One region of the Catenuloplanes atrovinosus genome, then DNA from elsewhere that is predicted to be linked to it. Evidence: riboswitches for the same ligand, from Rfam matches in the RefSeq annotation. Region 1 holds a riboswitch; each other region holds the start of a gene.
What was found. A riboswitch is a leader RNA that binds a small molecule or an ion and turns the genes downstream of it on or off. The one in region 1 is predicted to bind cyclic di-AMP.
Positions count from the first base shown of each region.

Region 1 (4,457 bases):
TGGCGCCGCCGCGGCCGTGGCGGGCGAGCATGGCGACGTCGATGGTGAATTCGTAGAGGCGCCAGTCGACGTGGGGTTCGGCGCGGAGGTCGCCGGCGAGGCGGGTGATGCGGGCGAGGTCGGTGACGGCGTGGGCGTGGCCGGCGAGGTAGGCCTCGTCGTCGCTGTCCTCGGGCGGGAAGCTGTGCAGCGCGTAGCGGCCGTCGCGGTCGAGGTCGCGGCGCTTGGGGGAGTCGACGATGAAGCAGAAGAGGCCCTCGTCGGTGATGACGGGGCTGACGGGGTGGACGCGGGGGCCGCCGTCGGAGCGGACGGTGGCGAGGTAGCCGAGGCCCGGACCGTACTGCTGCATGAGGGAGCGGATGGCGGCGGCCAAACCGGGCTGTGACGAGGCGAAAGCGGTCCAGGTAGCCATGCCGCAATCCTATCGAACATGCGTTCTAACGGCCAGCTTGGTTAAGGTGTCCGGATGCTGCTTTCCGACCGGGATCTGGTCGCCGAGATCAAGGCTGGCACGCTGGCGCTCGATCCGTTCGAGGCCGCGCTGGTCCAGCCGTCCAGCATCGACGTGCGGCTCGACCGGCTGTTCCGGGTCTTCAACAATCACCTGTACACGCATATCGACCCGTCCGTGCAGCAGGACGATCTCACGTCCGAGGTCGAGGTGCCGGTGGGTCAGCCGTTCGTGCTGCACCCGGGGGAGTTCGTGCTGGCCTCCACGCTGGAGGTGATCTCGCTGGGTGACCAGTTGGCCGGGCGGCTGGAGGGCAAGAGCAGCCTGGGCCGGCTGGGTCTGCTGACGCACTCGACGGCCGGCTTCATCGACCCGGGCTTCAGCGGCCACGTCACGCTGGAGTTGTCGAACGTGGCGAATCTGCCGATCACGCTGTGGCCGGGCATGAAGATCGGGCAGCTGTGCATCTTCCGGCTGTCGTCGCCGGCCGAGCATCCGTACGGCTCGGAGGTCTACGGCTCCCGCTACCAGGGCCAGCGCGGCCCCACGCCGAGCCGCTCCTGGCGCAACTGGCGCACCTGGCCGACGGCATGAGCGCCGCCGGCATGAGAGTCGCCGGCATGAGAAAGGCCGGCATGAGAAAGGCCGGCATGAGAAAGGCCGCCCTGCAGGGCGGCCTTCCACGTCGTACGGGTTAGAGCGGGCTGCCGAAGCTGTGCACCGGCATCGCGTCCATCTTCATCATCCGTACCGGTTCCGCCGGGTTGGGTGCGTGCACCACCCAGCCGTTGCCCGCGTACATGCCGACGTGACTGAGGTCGGCGCGGTAGAAGACGAAGTCGGCCACCTGTAGTTCGTCGCGGCTGACCGACTTCATCAGCCCGCGCTGCGCGGCCGCGTTGTGCGGGAAGGACATGCCGATCTGCGCGTACGCCGCGAGCATCAGGCCGGAGCAGTCGAAGGCGTCCGGGCCGGCCGCACCCCAGACGTACGGCTTGCCGATCTGCGCGCACGCGAACTTGATCACGACGCTGCGCTTGCCGCCGGGGTACTCGTACGGGCAGGGCGCCGGGGCCAGCTCGCCGCCGCCGCCGTTGCCGTAGACCTGGAGCCGGAGCTTCTGCAGCTCGTCGACCTTGGCGTTGATCTCCTTGGTCTTCTGGCTGAGCTCCGCCTCCTGCGTGGTGAGGTCGGCGATGAGCGCGTCCAGCGGCGCCTTCTCCGCCTCCAGCTGCTCCTTCAGCTCGACGACCTCGGCGATGTCGCGGCCCTGGGTCCGGGCGAAGTGGTCGAGCAGCTCCAGCTGGTTGGTCAGCGTGGTGGGCGAGCCGGTCAGCAGGATGGATCCGAGCGTGCTCGCCGGGCCGGTCTTGTACTCCTCCGCCGCGATCACGCCGACCCGGCCCATGACCAGGTCGACCTCCGCCTGCAGCGGCTGAATCCTGGTGCCCAGCACCTCCGCCTGCTTTTTCTTCTTCTGCAGCTCCTGGCGGGTGGAGTTGTGCTTCTCGATCGTAGGCTCGAGCTCGGTCCACGCCTCGTCGATCTGCTTCTCCACCTCCGCCACGGTCGGTTCCGCGTGGGCGGCGGTGCCGCCGAGCGTGACCACCAGGGCGGTGGTCAGCGCGCACATCGCACCGACTATGACGGACCGATTTCGGAGTGCGGCAATGCCTGCCACCGAAGTCTTGCTCCCTCGTGTCCCTGACCGCCTACCGGGTTAGCTGACGGGTTCGGGCGGGTGAGGCCGGTGCAGAAGCGCTCACCACAGGGTCATCGCCCTACCGTCGGTGGGTGGCCGACGGATTCACCCCAAGTGCGCCTTGGGTCCCCGGTTCATCCGAGTGAATGATTCGGCGGTGTCAGGCTCGCGGCGACCGGGGGTGATCGCGCGTCGTCGAGCCTGGCGATCCCCAAGATTAGAGAGGCAAAACGGACGCCGCAAGCCGATCTACCTCAAAAATCGGTACGTACAAACGCCGTCGCGGTACGTTATGCAACTGTCCGTTAATTGATCGTCACGTATACATCGTCGATCTGGCCGGCATATTGATCGTTGTTGGCCGTCACACTCTTCCCGCCGATTCGCAGCGGCTCGGTATTCGCGATGGACAGCCGGACCGGGAGCTTGACGGTGCCGCGCGCCGCCCCGTCGACCCTGATCGACAGCGTGCCGCGGTTCCGCACGCATCCGACCGTGTGCCACCGCCCGTCGGCCACCCGCACCGGCGCGATCACCCGGTAGATGCGGGTCGGGCTGGCCACCACGCAGCTCGGCCGGCCGGCGATCCCGTCCACCTGCAGCTTGTACTGGGTGCCGCCGCCGACCGAGAAGCCCTTCTGCAGCACGTTCGCGCCGGCCGAGGTGTCGGTGGGCCGCATCAGCACGGACGCGCCGTACTGGAACCGCCGGGTGCCGGGGTTGAGCGCGGCGGGGTGGCCGCCCTCCAGGATCGCGCGCGGGCAGTTCTGCGGCAGCGCGGTGCAGCGCGCCGGGAAGGCCGCGGCCCAGCCGGCACCGTGCCGGGCGAGGCCGAGCACGCCGCCGACCGCGGTCCGCGCGCGCATGCCGTACCGGCCGGTGAGGTCCAGGAACTGCCGGCCCGCACCGCCGTCGAACGTGTACCGGACCGCGATCGGCCCGGCCGCGGCCCGCGCCACCTCGGACGGAGCCGAGGTGGTCTCCTCGTCCACGAAGGCCTCCGGCGAGAACACGGCGGCCGAGCGCGAGGGTGAGGGGGAGGCCGGCGGCGCGGACGCCGTGGAGGACGGCGACGGCGCTGGCGACCCGCCGGACACCACCACCGCGCCCGTGAGCAGTGCGAGCACCGCACCTCCCACGGCGACCGCAGCCACCCGGCCGGTCAGCATTACTGGCATACGGCGTGAATCCGACATTCCCCCATTGTGGGTATTGCCGGTCCCGCCGCCCGGCCCACCCACCGCAGCCGGCCGCAAAAATCATGCAAAAGCAGGAGCCCTCGCCGGTACGTCCGGCGAGGGCTCCACTGCGAAACGGCGCGGCGTCAGCCGTACCGGCGGAAGCCGACCACCGGCATCACGTCGATGCGCAGCACCTCGACCGACATGCCCGGCTGCGGCGCGTGCACCATCATGCCGTTACCGAGGTAGATGCCGTCGTGGCTGAGGCTGCTGTTGAAGAACACCACGTCGCCCTTCTGGGCCTGGTCCGCGGGTATCGACGTCCCCATGTTCCACTGCGAGACGGTGCTGTGCGGCAGGCTGATGCCGGCCGCCGCGTAGGAGAACGCGACCAGACCGGAGCAGTCGAACGAGCCCGGGCCGGCCGCGCCGAACACGTACGGCTTGCCGAGCTGCGCACACGCGGTCGCCACGACGGTCGCGGCCACGCCGCTGGCGCCGGAGGACGAGCAGTTGCCGTCGGAGGGCGAGGTGCTGCCGCTGCTCGGGACGTTGGCCACCGAGCCGTACGCCTCCTCCTGCAGCTTCTCCAGCTCGTCGAGTTCCTTCTCGACCTGCGTTTTCTTGTCCGCGAGCTCCTTGTCCCGCTTCTCCTGCTCGGAGACGACCTTGTCCAGCGCGGCCTTCTGCTTGTCCATCTCGCTGCGGGCGGCGGTGACGGCCTCGATGTCCTGCCGCTCGCCCTCGGCCAGCCGGTCCAGGTAGATCAGCTGGTCCGTCAGCGCGGTGGGTGAGCTGGTCTGCAGGATCGAGTTCAGCCCGGACGCGGGACCCGCACGGTACGACCGGTTGGCCATCACGCCGACCTTGTCGACCGCGGCCTTCATCTGGTCGTTGAGCGGCTTCATCTTCGCTTCGAGCTCGGACCGCTTCTTCTGGTTCGCCTTCAGGTCGTTGTGGACCTTGTTGTACTCCTCGATCGTCGGCTCGAGCTCCGCCCACTTCTCATCCATCTGAGCCTCGATCTCCGCGAGGGTGGGCTCAGCATGAGCGGGGGTGGAGAGCAGCGTCAGGCTGAAGAGAACAGCCGCGCCGGCCGAGATTAAAGCGCGCGTCAACA
Region 1 covers NZ_JAVDYB010000001.1:7,735,790-7,740,246, reverse strand. The annotation lists gene J2S41_RS34450 (pyridoxamine 5'-phosphate oxidase family protein) at 1-415, opposite strand, end outside; gene dcd (dCTP deaminase) at 470-1,048, shown strand; gene J2S41_RS34440 (C40 family peptidase) at 1,149-2,087, opposite strand; cyclic di-AMP (ydaO/yuaA leader) riboswitch at 2,150-2,323, opposite strand; gene J2S41_RS34435 (LamG domain-containing protein) at 2,462-3,283, opposite strand; gene J2S41_RS34430 (C40 family peptidase) at 3,481-4,350, opposite strand.

Region 2 (4,457 bases), 1.4 Mb from region 1:
GATGGGTAGGGTCGCCTGCGGGGTACGGGAAACCACAGCTCGGGGGAGGCGATGTGGCGCGCGGCGGCATCTTCTGCGTGGAGGGTCAGTGGCACCGGGACCTCTACGAGCGAGGCTCCGTCATCCCCACGCTGGAACTGCTGGAGCGCCTGCGCCGGATTCGGTTCATCTACCGTGACGTGGCCACCCCCGAGGAGCTGAGCTACTTCCTCGACCGGTGGCTGCTGAAGCAGTACAGCGACTACCGCGTGGGGTTCTTCGCCATGCACGGCGAGCCGGGCCGGCTGTGCCTGACCGACAAGGCCGCGGTCGAGCTGGACGACGTGGCGGAGCAACTGGCCGGGCGCTGCCAGGACAAGCGCCTCTACTTCGGGTCCTGCTCCGTGCTGAAGGCCTCGGACGCCACGCTGCTGGACTTCCTGGACGTCTCCGGCGCCGCGATGGTGTGCGGCTACACCCGCGAGGTCGACTGGGTGGACTCGGCCGCGTTCGAGACCGTACTGCTGGACGTGCTGGCCAACGGCGCGATGGTGAACGCGGCGGAGAAGCGGATGGGCTCCGGGCCGTGGCGGGAGCTGGCCGCCTACCTGGGTTTCCGGATCGTCTACGCGAACGGGCGCACCTGGCGGCCGGGCACGCGCGGGCGGGTGCCGGTGCAGGCCACCGCGGTGTGAGAAAGGGCGGGCACCCGTGGGGTACCCGCCCTTTCGCGCCGTGCCGCCTATCTGACCCGGCCGTAGCCGTACGGCGGCATCATGTTGATCGGTGCGATGGTGAGCACCTCGCCCGGCCGGGGCGCGTGGATCACCTTGCCGCCGCCGATGGCGATCGCGACGTGCGCCAGATCGCGGTAGAAGACCATGTCGCCCGGCTTCACCGCGGAGGCGGGTATGTGCGCCACCACGTTCCACTGCATGGCCGCGTTGTGCGGCAGCGACTTGCCGGCCGTCGCCCACGCCGCCTTCACCAGGCCGGAGCAGTCGAATCCGTTCGGGCCCGCGGAGCCGTAGATGTACGGCTTGCCGAGCTGCGCGTAGGCGAACTGGACCACGCTGCTCGACCCGGCGGGCGCGCTCGGGACGGCGCCGCCACCGTTGTTGCCACCACCGCCGTTGCTGCCACCGCCGCCGTTGTTGCCGCCGTTGTTCACCGGCGTCCGCGCGGCCGCCTCCTCCTGCTCCCGCCCGTACGCGGCCTTGCGCAGCGAGTACAGGTTCTTCAGCTCGCCCTCGATGCCGGCCCGGCGCTTGGCGGCCTCGTCCCGCTGCGCCTTCTGCTTCTTCTCGGCGGCGTCGAGCTTGGCCTTCTCCTCGGCGTACTGCGCCTCGGTGGCGGTGTAGACGGCGACCTCGTCGTTGCGCGTCTCGGCGAGCTGCTCGAGCACGCTGAGGCCGGCGACCAGGTCCTGGCTGTCGGTGAGCGTGAGCAACGTGTTCGCCTCGCCGAAGCGGCCGGACTTGTAGGCCCGATTGGCGAGCTGGCCGACGGAGGTGCTCGCCTCCTTGACCTGCTCCTCGAGCGCGGCGGTCTTGTCGCTGAGCTGCTTCGCGGCGGCCTGGGTGGCCTTCAGCTCCTCATTGAGCTTGTTGTAGGACTCGATCACGACTTCCAGCTCGTGGGAAGCCTTGTCGATCTGCTTGGTGAGGTCGGCGCTGGACGGCTCGGCGTGGACGGCGGTGGCCGGCGCGAGAACGCCGACCGCGATGGCCGCCAGCACGGTGGCGCGCAGGATCGCACGCGAAGCTGACAACGGGGTGGACCCTTCTTCCCTGCCGCCTACCGGGTTAGCTGACGGATTCGGGCCAGAAGGACGCCCTACCGCGCGTGCGCACGGATTCACCCCGGATGGGACTCTGATGGGTCCCCGGTTCGCCGCAACACCGCTCGAGGGCCACGCCGGGTGGGCCCGGCAGGACCGGCGATCGGCGGGCTCGATTCCGGACGGTGCGGGGGTGCACCGCCGGCCGAGGCCGGGCGATTCGGCGGCGCCGGGCTGGCGTCATTCCGGGGGGAGTGACTGCGGACCAGGTCCGGCCCACCCACGGTAACGACCAAATCGGAGTATCGAAAGGGTGACGGCGGTCATCTGTGGGCTTTCGCCGAGAATGGGGCAAATTTCGTGATAGCGGAGAGTAAAGGAATGCCTTCTTGGAGTAATTGATCGATGCGGCGGCGGTGATGAACGCGCGGAATACGCAATTTGCGAGTTCTTGCGGACGCTTCCCGTTCCACTTCTCGGGCAAATGCGTATAAACGCCACAGGAAATCGTCTGCCGCGCAGCCCTGACGGGTGGAAATCTGCCAGGTGGCAGATTGCCCCCTTCCCATTAGTGGCGTGCGGTTGGGAGTATGGCCATTGGGGAGGTCTCAGGGTTCTCCCGCAAGGGAGACGCTTCTCGGCACGGGAGCCCAGGCGATTTTCCCGCAGCGCGCGCTAACGCATCACGTGATCCTCGGAGTCCACGCCACAGGACTCCGGAGATCGTCTTTCCCCGGGGGCGGGGAAAGCCACCGCGGCGGACGCGGGGTGGTGACCGGCGGCAACCGGAAACACCACCCGCGATCGCCGTAAACAACAGACCAACTCCTAAAGAGCCGCAGGAGGACTCCGATGGAGAATAGCGCTCGTTACTCGCCGCGTTCAACCCGTCGCTACGTATCTCCCGGTGCCGCGCCGAGCACCCGGGTGGCGTTCGAGACGGCCGACGTCATCGTCACCCCCGAGTACTTCGAGGTCGGCGGCCGGCGCTGGCCGACCAGCGAGCTGGCAGGGCTGCGCACCGTGCGAGGCCCATTCGACCGGCTCACGGTGCGTGCGGTGGCCGCCTCAGGGGTGAGCCTGCTGGCGGTCTTCGCGGCACTCAGCTTCGGCAACGGTCTCCAGGGGCTCGGCCCGGCCACCTACGTCGTGCTCGGCGCGGCGGCGCTGGTGCCGATGCTGCTCGGCGTGGTCGGCAATCGCACCCGGCCGCGCGTCTGGGAACTCTGGGGCGATTACCACGGCATGACGGTCCGGCTGTTCGTCAGCGACAACGAGAGGCAGTACGGCCAGATCTCCCGCGCACTGGTGCGCGCACAGGAGGTCGCGAAGCTCGGTGCCGTCCGGGCGCCGGTGTCGTCGATCGACCCGTACAGCATGTGAGTCGAAGCACGATGTCCGTGCCCGAGTGACAATTCCGGACCGGGGTGTGGCGGCACGACACGACCCCTTCAGATAGCCCGCTGGTTCACGGACCACATTGGGAGATCATGGGCGCGCTTCCCCGGGCGCGCCCATGACCATGGCGCCTTTGGCGGTTCCGGCCGGAAAGGCGCTTCGTCATTCGCCGCCGACGATTTCCTTGATCATCGCCAGTGACTCCGCCGGGTCCAGCGCCTTGTCCCGCAACTCGCGGAAGACGTCGAGGTACGGCCGGACCTCCTCGGGGCGGTCGATGACCTCGTCGGTGACCGCGTTCTCCACGAACATGACGTCCGCGTCCTCCGGGTCCGGGAACTGCAGGATCGCGAACGGCGCCACCACCGGCGGCGGGCCCGCGCTGAACGGCAGCACCTGGATCGTGATGTGCGGCGACGCGCTCAGCGAGACCAGGTGGGTGAGCTGCTCCGGCGCCCGCTTCGGCGCGTGCGCGATCCGGTGCAGCACGGCCTCGTCGATGATCGCGGTGATCCGGGGCGGGCGCCTCTTGTTGAGGATCTCCTCCTGGCGCCGGAGCCGCACGTTGATCCGGGTGTCCCGGTCGTCCTCGTCCATCGGCCGCACCGGCGCGCCGCCGGCCGCGAAGCCGCGGGTCTGCAACAGCGTGGGCAGCGTGGTCGGGGCGAAGTAAAGCACCTCCACGCTCTCGTCCTCCAGCCCGATGTAGGCGTAGTAGGACGGGTTGACCCGGTCGCGCAGCGTCGACCACCAGGTGCGCAGGCGCGAGTTGCGGGCCAGGCCGAGGATCTCCTCCACCCGGTCGGGCTCGGTGATGCCGTACAGCCCGGTCAGCGCGCGGGCGTCGATCGTGGAAATGCCGACGGTGCCGGCCTCGATGCGAATCACCTTCGACAGCGACCAGTCCATGGCGGCCGCCACCTCGGCGCGGGTCTTGCCGGCCGCCTCCCGGGCCGCCTTCAGCGCGTGGCTGAGGCGCCGCCGCCCCATCGAGGGGCCCTGTCGCGCCGCAACCGTGCGCTTCGTCGACCGTGGTCCGTGGCCTGGGTCTTCGCTCTGATCGTGTGTCATCGCGTAGCCGCACCTGACTAGGGGTGGTCAGACCATCTGGGTGACCATTTTGTTGATCATTTCGAGGGACTCGCTGGGGTTGAGTGCGAGCTTCTGCAGTCGGGCGAAGGTCTGCCGGTAGGTCTCGACCTCCGCGGGCTGGTCGACCAGCGCGACCGTCGGCGTCGACTCGATGTAGACGACGTCCGGCGTACCGGCCTCGAAGGAGAGCAGGTTGAACTGCCCGGTC
Region 2 covers NZ_JAVDYB010000001.1:6,301,809-6,306,265, reverse strand. The annotation lists gene J2S41_RS27875 (DUF6642 family protein) at 54-674, shown strand; gene J2S41_RS27870 (C40 family peptidase) at 722-1,750, opposite strand; cyclic di-AMP (ydaO/yuaA leader) riboswitch at 1,759-1,903, opposite strand; gene J2S41_RS27865 (DUF6232 family protein) at 2,687-3,142, shown strand; gene J2S41_RS27860 (helix-turn-helix domain-containing protein) at 3,320-4,147, opposite strand; gene J2S41_RS27855 (helix-turn-helix domain-containing protein) at 4,256-4,457, opposite strand, start outside.
Region 2: another riboswitch for cyclic di-AMP. It lies ahead of J2S41_RS27870 (C40 family peptidase); the one in region 1 lies ahead of J2S41_RS34440 (C40 family peptidase).

Region 3 (4,457 bases), 2.2 Mb from region 1:
AGATCGAACAGAGCGCCGTCGATCCGTTCGTAGCCGAGCCGGTCCAGCACGCCGGGCAGCTCGTCGGAGACCGCGTGCACGAGGTGGACCCGGTCGGCGAACCGGGCCAGCCGGTGGCGCGAATGCTCGAGCGCCTCCGTGTCCCGGTCCAGGCCGATCAGCGTCAGCCGGGAGTTCGCGGTCAGGATCGCCTCGGCGTGCCCGCCGAGACCCAGGGTCGTGTCCACATAGACCGGCGCGTCGCCGGCCAGCGCGGGGGCGAGCAGCGCCAGGCACCGCTCCAGCAGCACGGGCACGTGCGTGCCGCGCGCCTGCCACTCCCGGCCCTCGGCCACGAGCTCCGGCTCGGGCACCCCCATGTCGACCCCCATCACCTGGTGACGATTCGATTCACGCAATGCCCGCCAGCAGTGCGACGAAGACCGTACCGCCAGATCCCCATCCGCCCTCCTGGCGTCACCACCGTCGCGCCTGACACCGGGGAAGGGGCGTCAGGAGCGCCGAGCGGCTGGAGATCTCGCAGTACGGGTTTCCCGTCGACTACAGCCCGCCGGGCAGCACCCCCTCCCCGATGTCCGCGAAGTCGTCCTCGCTCTCCGCCAGGTACGACTCCCAGGCCGCCTTGTCCCAGATCTCCACCCGGGTGCTGGCACCGATCACGACCAGCTCACGGTCGAGCCCCGCATACTCCCGCAGGTGGGCCGGGATGGTCACCCGGCCCTGCTTGTCCGGAACCTCGTCGTGCGCGCTGGCGAAGAAGACCCGGCTGTAGGCCCGCGCCGCCTTGTGCGTCATCGGTGCGGCCCGCAGCTCCCCCGAGATCCGCTGGAACTCGGGCATCGGGAAGACGTAGAGGCAGCGCTCCTGCCCTTTCGTGATCACGACACCTCCCGCCAGCTCGTCCCGGAACTTGGCCGGGAGGATCAGCCGGCCCTTGTCGTCCAGGCGCGGGGTGTGCGTGCCGAGAAACACTCGCGGCTCACCCCCTCGCCCTTGCCGGCGGCATTCGCGGTGCCGCTGATCACTCGGGCCGGCGGGCTCTCCACGACCCCGCCATGTGGCCCCACTTTACTCCACTTCCCTCCACCCGCAACCGGAATCAGCGCGTCGTCAAGGGGTGTGGGCGTGCAAAAGAGCACGTCACGCAGGGTTGCGCTCGGTGGAGGGGTTCCATCCCGTACGCCCGTCCGGTTTCCGACATCCGTACGGATCGACGTTCTCGCCGCACCTTTTATACGGATTTTTCGGGTGGTTTTTCCGCGGTGTGCAGGGCTGGGGATTATTCCGTGGAGGGAAGTGGAGGGATCGCGCGGCCACGTGGCGTGGCCGGATGATCTCCGTGGGTGGCGCCGAACGGTCGCTGCGGAATCGCTGTGAGAATGCGGAAAGGCCCGCCGGACGCGGCGGGCCCTTCCCGGTCAGACGATCCGGCGCACCACGTACGAGCGGGACCAGATCCGGTGCTTGCCGACCCGCACGCCGGGGCGCGGGGCGTCATACATGTAGTCCCCGCCCGCGTAGATCGCGGCGTGGTAGCCGTGCGCGCCCTTGCGGAAGATGAGCAGGTCACCGGGGCGCGCCTGGGACTTCGGGACCGCCACGCCGTACCGCTGCTGGCGGTTGGCGCTGTGCGGCAGCGCCCGGCCGGCCGCCTTGCGGTAGACGTACATGGTGAACCCGGAGCAGTCGAATCCGCTCGGGTTCGCGCCGCCGTACCGGTACCGCTTCCCGGTGAGGCTCTTGGCGAGCGCGACGACCGCGGCCGCCTTGGCGGCCGGTGCCGCGCTCGCGGGCGCGACGGCGGTGAGCTGGCCGGCCGCGACACAGAGTCCGACCAGCGCGGCGAGCAGGGTGGAGCGCCGGGCCGGATTCCGACGAAGACGCGGAGACCGGACCGGGGAGTGCGCTGTCACGAAAGGAGTCCTTCCGGCGCGCCTGCGGGGTTAGCTGTCGGGTTCGGGCGCCGAAGATGCCCGGCCCGGCCGCGAGAGGTCACGGCCGGGCTTCACCCCCAGGCTCGTAGGACGAGCCGTCATGAATCGGGTGGTTCCCCCGTCCCTGCCCTTCGGTGCCATGTGTGCTGCGAGGTGACGTCGCGTCGCCGGGAACGGGCAGGGTTCGGCGTGTCCCGCGGTCGGCGCGGCCGGCGGGCGGATCGCACACCGGCCCATCGTTTGTAGCGGACGCCGGGAGCAGGTCCTCGTGGTCAAATGATCACGCTCCGAGGTTGGCATGCCCGGCCCGCCGCCCCGACGTGTCGGGTGCCCGATATTCCGCCACCGTTCGGGCGCGCACCACTACCCTCCGTATATCGAGGCCGGTGAAGCTTCCCACACAAATCGAGGTCACACCGCTGCGGTACGTGGTTATCGCCCGGAGACGAACGACCCGGCCGGGAAGCGGTGCCGGTCCGGTAACCTCGCTCGGGTGACGCAAGGCAACATGCCCCTCCGCGCCAAGGTCGCGACCCAGGTCTCCCGCACCGCCGCCGCGCTCTCCCGCGCGGCGGGGCGGGGCGACGGTTCCGTGATCGGTGGCTGGATCGGTCTCAAGATCGATCCCGACCTGCTCGAGCACCTCGCCGCCGGCCGCGCCATCGCGCTGGTCTCCGGCACCAACGGCAAGACCACGACCACCCGGCTCACCGCGGCCGCACTGGGCGTGCTCGGGCCGGTGGCGACCAACTCCTTCGGTGCCAACATGCCCACCGGGCACACCTCCGCGCTGGCCAAGGCCGGCGCCACGCCGTACGCGGTGCTGGAGGTGGACGAGCACTACCTCCCGCAGGTGATCGAGGAGACCCGGCCCCGCGTGGTCGCGCTGCTCAACCTCTCCCGCGACCAGCTCGACCGGGCGAAGGAGGTGGCGATGATGGCTCAGCTCTGGCGCACCACCCTGGCCAAGCACCCGGAGGTCGCGCTCGTCGCCAACGCCGACGACCCGATGATCGTCTGGGCCGCCGGCAACTCACCCACGGTGAGCTGGTTCAGCGCCGGCCAGCGCTGGCAGGACGACTCCTGGGTCTGCCCGGAGTGCGGCTCCACCATCGAGCGCCAGGACGGCCAGTGGTGGTGCACCGGCTGCCCGCTGCGCCGCCCCGCGCCGCAGTGGGTGGTCGAGGACGACGGCGTGCTCGACCCGTCCGGCGCCTGGCACCTGATCCGGCTCCAGCTGCCCGGCCGGGTCAACCTCGGCAACGCGGCCACCGCGCTCGCGGTCGCGGCCGCGTTCGGCATCCGGCCGCTGCAGGCCGTGCCCACGCTCTCCTCGGTCGCGTCGGTGGCCGGCCGCTACGCGCAGGTCGACCGGGACGGGCGCAACATCCGGCTGCTGCTGGCGAAGAACCCGGCGAGCTGGCTCGAGGCGTTCGACATGGCGGACAACGCGCCGACACTGCTGTCCATCAACGCGCGCGACCCCGACGGGCTGGACACGTCCTGGCTGTTCGACGTCGACTTCGCGCCGCTGCGCGGGCGCCAGGTGCTGATCACCGGCGACCGGGCGTTCGACCTCGCGGTCCGGCTGGACGTGAACGACGTGCCCTTCCGGCACGTCCGTTCGTTCGGCGAGGCGATCGCCAGCGTGCCGCCGGGGCGCCTGGAGGTCATCGCCAACTACACCGCCTTCCAAGACATCCGAGCGGAGCTGGACCGTGTCAATTAACCCGGAGTGGAGCGCGCCCGGCCAGGGCGGGCAGAGCTGGGGCGATCAGCCGGCCTACGGCCAGCAGCCACCGGTCCAGGGACAACCGCAGCCGGGGTACGGGCAGCAGCCACCGGCGTACGGCCAGCCACCGGTCCACGGCCAGCCGCCGGCTTACGGACAACCGCCGGTTTACGGACAGCCGCCTCAGCAGCAGCCGGTCTACGGACAGCCGCCGCAGCAGGCACCGGTCTACGGGCAACCGCCCCAGCAGGCACCGGTCTACGGACAGCCGCCGGTCTACGGCCAGCCGCCGGTTCACGGACAGCCGCCGGTTTACGGACAGCCGCCCGCGCAGGGGCAGCAGCAGCCCGGTGGGCAGCCGGCGCCGCAGGGCGCGGGCGGGGACAGCGTGGTCCGGGTGGTGTGGGTCTACCCCGACCTGCTCTCCACCTACGGCGACCGCGGCAACATGCTGATCCTGGCCAAGCGGGCGCAGCAGCGCGGCATCCCGGTGGAGACCATCGAGGTCCGCTCCGACCAGCCACTGCCCACGCACGCGGACGTGTATCTGATCGGCGGCGGCGAGGACGGCCCGCAGGCGCTCGCGGCGCAGCGGCTGAACGCGGACGGCGGCCTGCACCGCGCCGTCAACCAGGGCGCCGCCGTCTTCGCGGTCTGCGCCGGCTACCAGTTGCTCGGCACGTCGTTCTTCGCCAAGGGCGCCAAGTGCCAGGGCCTGGAGCTGATCGACATCTACTCCGACCGGGGCGAGACCCGCGCGGTCGGCGAGCTGGCCGGCGACGTCGACCCGC
Region 3 covers NZ_JAVDYB010000001.1:5,571,281-5,575,737, forward strand. The annotation lists gene rsmH (16S rRNA (cytosine(1402)-N(4))-methyltransferase RsmH) at 1-359, opposite strand, end outside; gene mraZ (division/cell wall cluster transcriptional repressor MraZ) at 541-972, opposite strand; gene J2S41_RS24645 (C40 family peptidase) at 1,419-1,913, opposite strand; cyclic di-AMP (ydaO/yuaA leader) riboswitch at 1,919-2,081, opposite strand; gene J2S41_RS24650 (MurT ligase domain-containing protein) at 2,443-3,663, shown strand; gene J2S41_RS24655 (type 1 glutamine amidotransferase) at 4,055-4,457, shown strand, end outside.
Region 3: another riboswitch for cyclic di-AMP. It lies ahead of J2S41_RS24645 (C40 family peptidase); the one in region 1 lies ahead of J2S41_RS34440 (C40 family peptidase).

Region 4 (4,457 bases), 590 kb from region 1:
CGGCCACATCGGCCTCCGGGCCAACCTGGACGAGGGCGAGCCGCACGGTCTGCCGGGCACGTACCTGAACTCCTTCTACGAGCTCCGGCCGCTGCCCTACGCGGAGGCCGGCTACGGCTTCCCGGAGTCCGGGCAGACGATCGTGAACGTGACGAACGGCAAGCCGATCCGGCTGCTCGTCGACGACGAGCCGTTCGACGTCCGGTACGGCGACCTGGTCTCCCACGAGCGCGTGCTGGACATGCGGGCCGGGACGCTGGAGCGCGAGGTCGAGTGGGTCTCGCCGGCCGGCCGGTCGGTGCGGGTGCGCTCGACCCGGCTGGTGTCGTTCACCCAGCGCGCGATCGCCGCGATCGCCTACGAGGTCGAGCCGGTCAACGGCCCGGCCCGGGTGATCGTGCAGTCCGAGCTGGTGGCGAACGAGCAGTTGCCGCCCACCAAGCGCGACCCCCGGGTCGCGGCGCTGCTGGAGTCGCCGCTGCTGGCGGAGGAGGAGCTCACCCAGGAACTGGGCGGGCTGCTGATCCACAGCACCAAGACGAGCAAGCTGCGGATGGCCGCCGCGATGGAGCACGTGGTGGAGACCGAGGGCCGCCACATGGTCAAGACCGAGGGCAACCCGGACTGGCTGCGCACCACGGTCGCCTGCATGCTCGAGCCGGGTCAGAAGCTGCGGATCGTCAAGTTCATCGCGTACGGCTGGTCGTCGCGCCGCTCGGTGCCCGCGCTGCGGGACCAGGTCGGCGCCGCGCTGGCCAGCGCCCGGCTCACCGGCTGGGACGGGCTGGTCGCGGCGCAGCGGGAGTACCTCGACGCGTTCTGGGACCACTCGGACGTCAAGGTCGAGGGCGACCCGGAGGTGCAGCAGGCGGTGCGCTTCGCGCTGTTCCACGTGCTGCAGGCCGGCGCCCGGGCGGAGATGCGGCCGATCGCGTCGAAGGGGCTCACCGGCCCCGGGTACGACGGCCACACGTTCTGGGACTCGGAGACGTTCGTGCTGCCGGTGCTCACGTACACGCAGCCGGACGCGGCCAAGGACGTGCTGCGCTGGCGGCACGCCACCCTCGACCTGGCCAAGGAGCGGGCCGAGACGCTCGGCCTGCGCGGTGCCGCGTTCCCGTGGCGGACCATCCGCGGGCACGAGTGCTCCGCGTACTGGCCGGCCGGCACCGCCGCGTTCCACATCGCGGCGGACATCGCGGACGCGGCCCGGCGTTACGTGCTCGCCACCGGTGACGAGGACTTCGAGCACGACTACGGCTTCGACCTGCTGATCGAGACGGCCCGGCTGTGGCGTTCGCTCGGCCACCACGACCGGCACGGCCGCTTCCACATCGACGGCGTGACCGGCCCGGACGAGTACACGGCCGTGGTCGACGACAACATCTACACCAACCTGATGGCGCAGCTGAACCTCTACGCCGCGGCGGACGTGGCGCTGAAGTACCCGGACAAGGCCCGGGCGGCCGGCGTCGACGACGAGGAGATCGCCGGCTGGCGGGACGCGGGCGCGGCCGTGCACCTGCCGTACGACCACGAACTGGGCGTGCACCAGCAGTCGGAGGGCTTCACCCGGCTGCAGGAGTGGGACTTCGAGGGCACGCCGCAGGAGAACTACCCGCTGCTGCTCAACTACCCGTACTTCGACCTGTACCGCAAGCAGGTGGTGAAGCAGGCCGACCTGGTCCTCGCGATGCTGTGGCGCGGCGACGCGTTCAGCGACGAGGAGAAGGCGCGCAACTTCGCCTACTACGAGGCCCGGACGGTCCGCGACTCGTCGCTGTCCGCGTGCACCCAGGCGGTGCTGGCGGCGGAGACCGGCCACCTGGAGCTCGCCCACGACTACCTGGGCGAGGCCGCGCTGATGGACCTGCACGACCTGCACAACAACGCGCGCGAGGGCCTGCACGTGGCGTCGCTCGGCGGCTCGTGGATCTCGCTGGTGATGGGCCTCGGCGGCATGCGGGACCACGGCGGCCAGCTGTCGTTCAACCCGCGGCTGCCGGAGCGGATCACCCGGATGGAGTTCGCGTTGCTCTGGCGCGGGCTGCGGCTGCGGGTGGATGTACGCAGCGACGAGGTCACCTATTCGCTGCGTAACGGCACCGGTGAGAAGAGCATCACACTTGTGCACCACGGCGAGCTGGTGACGGTGTCGGCGGACAAGCCGGTGACGATGGGAATCCCGGAGCGGACCCACGTGGGGCCGGAGCCGCACCAGCCCGCGGGCCGCGCACCGGCCCGTCGTGCAAGCTCTCTGTAATTGACTGTTCGACAATTAGTATAGGAAAGGTCGCCCCGATTATCCGGGGCGGCCTTTTCGCATACCGTGTCGATGTGTCTCTATGGTTTCCTGTTATTGAGCGGGCACTTTGCGTCACTATAGGGAATTCTTAAGTTTCCGGATCTAGAGCGGTCGTCCTAGCAGCGACTGGGTAGTCTTGCCGCCGGTCGTCATCGGCGGGCGCGCCCGGTGCCCGTGGCGACCACCGCCAAATCGCTCAGCGAGTCGGGGAACCACGTTCGTGGGGTGAATCCGCGCCAGCGGTAGGGGTGTCGTTCCCATCCCGAACCCGTCAGCTAACCCGGCCGGCGGTTGAGGAGAGGAACATGATGCGCCTACGGCGAATAGCGGCACTCGCCGTGCTGCTGGCGAGCGTTGCCACCGCAGCGTTCGCAGCGCCCGCCTACGCGATCGACGAGGGCGGCACGGAACAGCTCAGGAAGCAGCTCGACGCGGCCAGCAAGGGCTACATCGAGGCGAAGAACAAGCTCGCCGCCTCGGAGAAGCGCCAGAAGGAGCTGACCGAGGAGCTCAAGACCATCGAGGCCGACCTCAAGAAGCGCGAGGAGACGGTGGGCGAGCTGGCCGGCCGGACCTACCGCAACGGTCGCCTCGCCCCCATGGTCGCGATGCTGAACGTCTCCGAGGGCAACGGTTTCATGGACCGTGCGACGTTGCTCGAGACCATGACGATCAACCAGGAGAAGCAGGTACAGAACCTGGTCGAGGCCAAGGACGAGGCCACCCGTGCGAAGTCTGCCATCGAGGCTGAGATCGGTGAGCAGAAGAAGCAGGTCGAGACCATGGACAAGCGGAAGAAGCAGGCGGAGAACGCGCTGAAGGCCGCGGGCGGCGGCGCCGCGGCGAACGTGCAGTCCGGCAGCGGCTCCGCGGCGGTCGCGGTCGCGACCGAGCGCGGCGCGGACGGCTCGTTCCCGGCCGAGAGCTGCACCGTGGACGACCCCACGACCGGCGGCTGCATCACCCCCCGCCTGCTGCACGCCTACCAGCAGACCAAGTCGGCCGGCTTCAACCACTTCGTCTCCTGCTATCGCAGCGCCGAGGACGGTGGTGAGCATCCGCGCGGCCGGGCCTGCGACTGGTCGGCGCAGGCGAGCGGCTTCGGCGGCGTCGCGTTCGGTGCGGACAAGGCCTACGGCGACAACCTGGCCAACTTCTACATCAAGAACGCGGACCGGCTCGGCGTGCTCTACGTGATCTGGTACAGCCGGATCTGGCTACCGTCGAGCGGCTGGCAGTCGTACGCGGGCGGCGGCACCCCGTCCGGTGACCATACGAACCACGTGCATCTATCCGTCATCTGACGTGACGAAGGAGCCCGCGGCACGCGCCGCGGGCTCCTTCGTCACCAGACCCGCACCTCGCCGTACGGAATCAGCGTGACCGGCCCGGTCAGCCCGTAGGCCTGGCGCGGCGCCACGCCGTAGACCGCCGGATCGGCGACCCGCAGCCGGTTGTTCAGCGTGGTCGCCACCTCCACCTCGATCGTGTTCCGGCCCTCGTGCAGGTACGGCCCCACGTCCGCCACCGGGTTCAGCGGGCTCACCGGCACCGCGCGCCCGTTCACGGTCACCCGGGCGGTGTCGAAGACCTCGCCCAGGCCGAGGTACGCCCCGGCGCACGCCGGCACGTCCACCACGGCCGTGTACCGCCCGACGCCGGACACGTCCGCCAGCCCCGGGAGCTCTGTCCACGGCCGCAGCCCGTCCAGCTCCACCGTGTGCGTCACGGAGAGCGTCTCGGTCGCACTGGACCCCGGCCGCCAGTCCGCCACCCGCAGCGTCCACCGGGTGAGCGGGATCGGCGCCGGCACCGCCGGGATCGTCCGGCTCACGGTCCGCCCGTCGTCCAGCGTCGCGGTGTACGTGCCACCGGTCGCGGCGCGCAGCGTCAGCCCGCGCTCCGTGGCCAGCACCCGGTCCGCGGTCGTCGCGGTCACGTGCCGGTTCGCCGCGCCGGGCGCGTCCAGCACCACGATCGCCGACTCGCCCGGCTGCAACGCCACCCGCATCGTCACCCGGTCGCCGTCCGCGGTGTAGACCGCGATCCGCTCACGCGCGCCGGTCCACGGGTCGATCCGGTACGGCACCGCCGTCCGGCTCGACCGCTGCAGCGTCACGTCGTGGTCGATCGCGGCCACCGGCGGCTTGAC
Region 4 covers NZ_JAVDYB010000001.1:7,143,676-7,148,132, reverse strand. The annotation lists gene J2S41_RS31830 (glycoside hydrolase family 65 protein) at 1-2,263, shown strand, start outside; cyclic di-AMP (ydaO/yuaA leader) riboswitch at 2,481-2,611, shown strand; gene J2S41_RS31825 (coiled-coil domain-containing protein) at 2,614-3,609, shown strand; gene J2S41_RS31820 (glycosyl hydrolase) at 3,651-4,457, opposite strand, start outside.
Region 4: another riboswitch for cyclic di-AMP. It lies ahead of J2S41_RS31825 (coiled-coil domain-containing protein); the one in region 1 lies ahead of J2S41_RS34440 (C40 family peptidase).